DNA from 2 places in the Streptomyces sp. NPDC059201 genome. Region 1 is predicted to be linked to the other one. Evidence: riboswitches for the same ligand, from Rfam matches in the RefSeq annotation. Region 1 holds a riboswitch; the other holds the start of a gene.
The links. A riboswitch is a leader RNA that binds a small molecule or an ion and turns the genes downstream of it on or off. The one in region 1 is predicted to bind glycine.

Region 2: linked by a shared signal. The riboswitch ahead of gcvP (aminomethyl-transferring glycine dehydrogenase) and the one ahead of gcvT (glycine cleavage system aminomethyltransferase GcvT) in region 1 are both predicted to bind glycine.

The regions. Positions count from the first base shown of each region.
Region 1 is NZ_JBHZBB010000008.1:255,022-257,216, forward strand. Features, by position in the region: gene ACFXMG_RS25595 (AAA family ATPase) at 14-676, opposite strand; glycine riboswitch at 851-951, shown strand; gene gcvT (glycine cleavage system aminomethyltransferase GcvT) at 1,104-2,195, shown strand, end outside.
Region 2 is NZ_JBHZBB010000024.1:10,256-12,450, forward strand. Features, by position in the region: gene ACFXMG_RS38765 (DNA polymerase IV) at 1-364, shown strand, start outside; gene ACFXMG_RS38770 (PRC-barrel domain-containing protein) at 625-996, opposite strand; glycine riboswitch at 1,110-1,209, shown strand; gene gcvP (aminomethyl-transferring glycine dehydrogenase) at 1,389-2,195, shown strand, end outside.

The DNA.
Region 1 (2,195 bases):
CCCTGCGCGGGCCTCAGGCGGTCTCTCGGAAGGTGATGCGGCGCAGGGTGGTCGCGGCGGGGCGGTCCAGGAGGGTGGCGGAGGCGCAGCCCCGGGGGAGGCGGCCGGATTCCACCGCCGTGACGAGGCGGGCCACGGCTCTGCGGTGGCGGGCGAAGGCGTACGCGGAGACGCCTCGGCCCCGCTCGCGCTGGCCGTCCATGGCCGTGTCCGCGTCCACGTCCAGGAGGACGAGGTGGAGGGCGCGGCCGCGGCGGGCGGCGGAGCGGGCGAGCCAGCCGCGGACCCAGGACTGGGTGCCGCAGTCGTGGACGACGACCCCCGCGCCGGAGCGCAGGGCCCGGTGGAGACCGGCGTAGTGCGCGATCCGGACCAGCGGACGGTAGAGCGCGTACGGCAGGAAGGACGGCATCCGGGCCTCCCAGCGCTCCCGCGCGTCCTGCGAGTCGATGCCCCGGCCCTCGGCGGCCCGCCGCAGCAGCGTCGACTTGCCGCTGCCGGGCAGCCCGGACACGACCACGACGTCACCGGCCGCGAAGGCGAGGGCGCGCGGACCGCGCCCGCCCCGCTCGCGCAGGTCCCGCACGACGCGCCCGCGCCTGCGGGTCCGGGCGCGGGCCCGCTGCGCGGGTATGGCGGCGTCGGTCGCGAAGACGCCGGTGTGCTGGATCCTCATCGCTGCTCCCCCTGTCGGGTCCCCGGGGGACGTACCGGGAGACCTCACGGAGACCCTTGCCCACGAAGTGTAAAGAAACGGTAATCCGAGACAAGTGATTTGCGGCGCCGACACCGCGTGCGATGATGTGCGCGCCAGGCGCGCGCAGCGCCTTACAACCGCATACCGGCCGCTCGAATCCGCGCGGGAGAGTTCCGGACCGGCCACGGCCGTCCGGGCGCCGAAGGAGCAAGACCCTCCCTTGAATCTCTCAGGCCCCGTACCGCGTGGATGAGGCAGATCTGAAAAGCGGGACACCTGTCGTGTCCCCACCCAAGGTGCAAGCCGGGGATGCCCCCGGTGAACCTCTCAGGTTCCATGACAGATGGGGAGGAACGTCCTTGCCTGTCATGTTTTCCGCCTTCGGGACCCGGGAGCCACGTCCATCATGAGCACCACCCCCCGTCTGACCGCCCTCGATGCCCTGCATCGTTCGCTGGGCGCGACCATGACCGACTTCGCCGGCTGGGACATGCCGCTGCGCTACACCAGCGAGCGCGACGAGCACAACGCCGTCCGCACCCGGGCCGGGCTCTTCGACCTCTCCCACATGGGCGAGATCACCGTCACCGGCCCGCAGGCCGTCGACCTGCTCGACTTCGCCCTCGTCGGCAACATCTCCACGGTGGGCAACGGGCGCGCCCGGTACACGATGATCTGCCAGGAGGACGGCGGGATCCTCGACGACCTGATCGTCTACCGCCTGGGCGAGACCGAGTACATGGTCGTCGCCAACGCCTCCAACGCCCAGATCGTCCTGGACGCCCTGCTGGCCCGCGCCGGCGGCTTCGACGCCGAGGTCCGCGACGACCGCGACGCGTACGCCCTGATCGCCGTCCAGGGCCCGGAGTCCCCCGGCATCCTGAAGTCCCTCACCGACGCCGACCTGGACGGCCTGAAGTACTACGCGGGCCTCCCGGGCACCGTCGCCGGCGTCCCGGCGCTCATCGCCCGCACCGGCTACACCGGCGAGGACGGCTTCGAGCTGTTCCTGAAGCCGGAGCACGCCGAAGGCGTCTGGAAGGCGCTGACCGAGGCGGGCGCGGGCGTCGGCCTGATCCCCTGCGGCCTCTCCTGCCGTGACACGCTCCGCCTGGAGGCGGGCATGCCGCTGTACGGGCACGAGCTGACCACCGCCCTCACCCCCTTCGACGCCGGTCTCGGCCGGGTCGTGAAGTTCGAGAAGCCGGGCGACTTCGTGGGCCGCAAGGCCCTGGAGGCCGCGGCCGAGCGCGCCGAGTCCGCCCCGCCGCGCAAGCTGGTCGGCCTGATCGCCGAGGGCCGCCGCGTCCCGCGCGCCGGCATGGCCGTCGTCGCCGGCGGCGAGGTCGTCGGCGAGGTCACCTCCGGCGCCCCCTCCCCGACGCTCGGCGAGCCGATCGCGATGGCGTACGTCGACGCGGCGCACGCCGCCCCCGGCACCGAGGGTGTAGGGGTGGACATCCGCGGTACCCACGAGCCGTACAAGGTCGTGGCGCTG
Region 2 (2,195 bases), on a different contig from region 1:
CGAAGCGGAGGCTGCTGAGGGGGCGGCCGTGCTCGGGGCGGAGGAGGTGCCCGGGGCCGGGCCTGCCCCGGTGGAGGCCGTACCGGCGCCCCCGACGACGGCCGCCGCCGCCGAGACGGCCGCGCGGCGGTGGGCCCCGGGGAACGACGTGCGGCACGCGGTCCTGGGGGCGGGATGGGTGCAGGGCAGCGGCCTCGGCCGTGTCACCGTCCGCTTCGAGGAACCCGGCAGTACGACCCCGGGCCGCGTGCGGACCTTCGCCGTGGACGACCCGGAGCTGGAACCGGCCGATCCGCTGCCGCTGGTGCCTGGCGGGGTGACGGGGGCGGAGAGGGCCGCACCGGTCGTCCGGGAGGGGGAGTGACGTAGGCGGTGGGGTGTCCGAGGGGGCGCACAGAGGTGTGCGCCCGCGGCGGGTGGGCGCGGTGCGCGCCGGGAGGAACGTACGGCACATGGGCGTGCCCCGCCGCCGAGCGGGGCCTGCGTGTCTGCGGGGCACACGCGCGTGTGCCCCCGGGCGGGGCCCGGGGGTGTCCGAGGGCACACGGACGTGTGCCCTGGGGTGGTCGGTCGCGGCGCTGGCGGCGTCCTCGGGGAGGGGCGCGAGGATCTGCGGGCGGGGGGCTACGCGGTGTCGTCCTGGCCTGCCAGGTGGCCGAAGTCGGGGATTTTTTCTGGTGGGGGTGGGAGGGCCAGTTCGTAGTGGCGGTAGAGCTGGAGTTCCTGCTCGGGGGAGAGGTGGCGGCCTACGCCGAAGTCGGGGGCGTCCTTGATGAGGGAGCGCTCGAAGGGGATGTGGAGGCCGTCGGCGGTCAGCTCGCTCGGCTCCAGGGGGACGAACGCGTCCCTGCTGAACAGGCCGGTGCGGACGGCCGCCCACTCGGGGACGCCGGTCGCGTCGTCCAGGTACACCTCGTCCACGGTTCCGATCTTGTGTCCGTTCCGGTCGAACGCCTTGCGGCCGATCAGGCTGCGCGGATCGATGTCGGTCTGCACGGTCCCTCCAACTGGTCGCAACTGCTCTACACCCCTACGAAAGTGCACAAGTGGGATGTCGGCCACTTGAGCGATGAGGGGCACAACCGCGCTGGTAGGCTGGCTGTGGCTGTCGACACCGTGCGGGAGAGTCCTCCGGAGAAGGTTTCTGGGGGCGCCGAAGGAGCAAATCCTCCCCGGAATCTCTCAGGCACCCGGTACCGCGCGGGCGAGGTCACTCTGGAAAGCAGGGCGGGAGTCCGACGGCATCCGCTCTCACCGACGGTGAAAGCCGGCGTGCCCTCGGGCGTGCCGGTGAAGCTCTCAGGTTGAGATGACAGAGGGGGAGGCCGTCCGGGCACCCGCGCCGTGGTGCCCCTCGCAGGTCGTGACGACCAGGAGGCCCCCGCATCATGACCGCCAACCGCACCCCGCTCTCCGAGCTCGAGCAGGGCATTCCCTTCGAGCAGCGGCACATCGGACCCGACGCCGAGGCGCGGGCCAAGATGCTCGCCCAGGTCGGCTACGCCTCGCTCGACGAGCTGACGGCCGCCGCGGTGCCGGACGTCATCAAGAACGCCGAGGCGCTGGACCTGCCCGGTGCCCGCACCGAGGCCGAGGTCCTCGCCGAGCTGCGCACCCTCGCCGGCCGCAACCAGGTCCTCGCCCCGATGATCGGCCTCGGCTACTACGGCACCTTCACCCCGCCGGTCATCCTCCGCAACGTCATGGAGAACCCGGCCTGGTACACGGCGTACACGCCCTATCAGCCGGAGATCTCGCAGGGCCGCCTGGAGGCGCTGCTCAACTTCCAGACCATGGTCGCCGACCTGACCGGTCTGCCGACCTCAGGCGCCTCCCTCCTCGACGAGGGCACCGCCGCCGCCGAGGCCATGTCGCTCGCCCGCCGCGTGGGCAAGGTGAAGAACGGGGTCTTCCTCGTCGACGCCGACACCCTGCCGCAGACCGTCGCCGTCATCGAGACCCGCGCCGAGCCGACCGGCGTCGAGGTGGTCGTCGCCGACCTCTCCGAGGGCATCCCGGCCGAGATCGCCGAGCGCGGCGTCTTCGGCGTGCTCCTCCAGTACCCCGGCGCCTCCGGCGCCGTCCGCGACATCAAGCCGCTGATCGACCGGGCCCACGAGCTCGGCGCGATCGTGACCGTCGCCGCCGACCTGCTCGCGCTCACCCTGCTCGTCTCGCCCGGCTCGCTCGGCGCC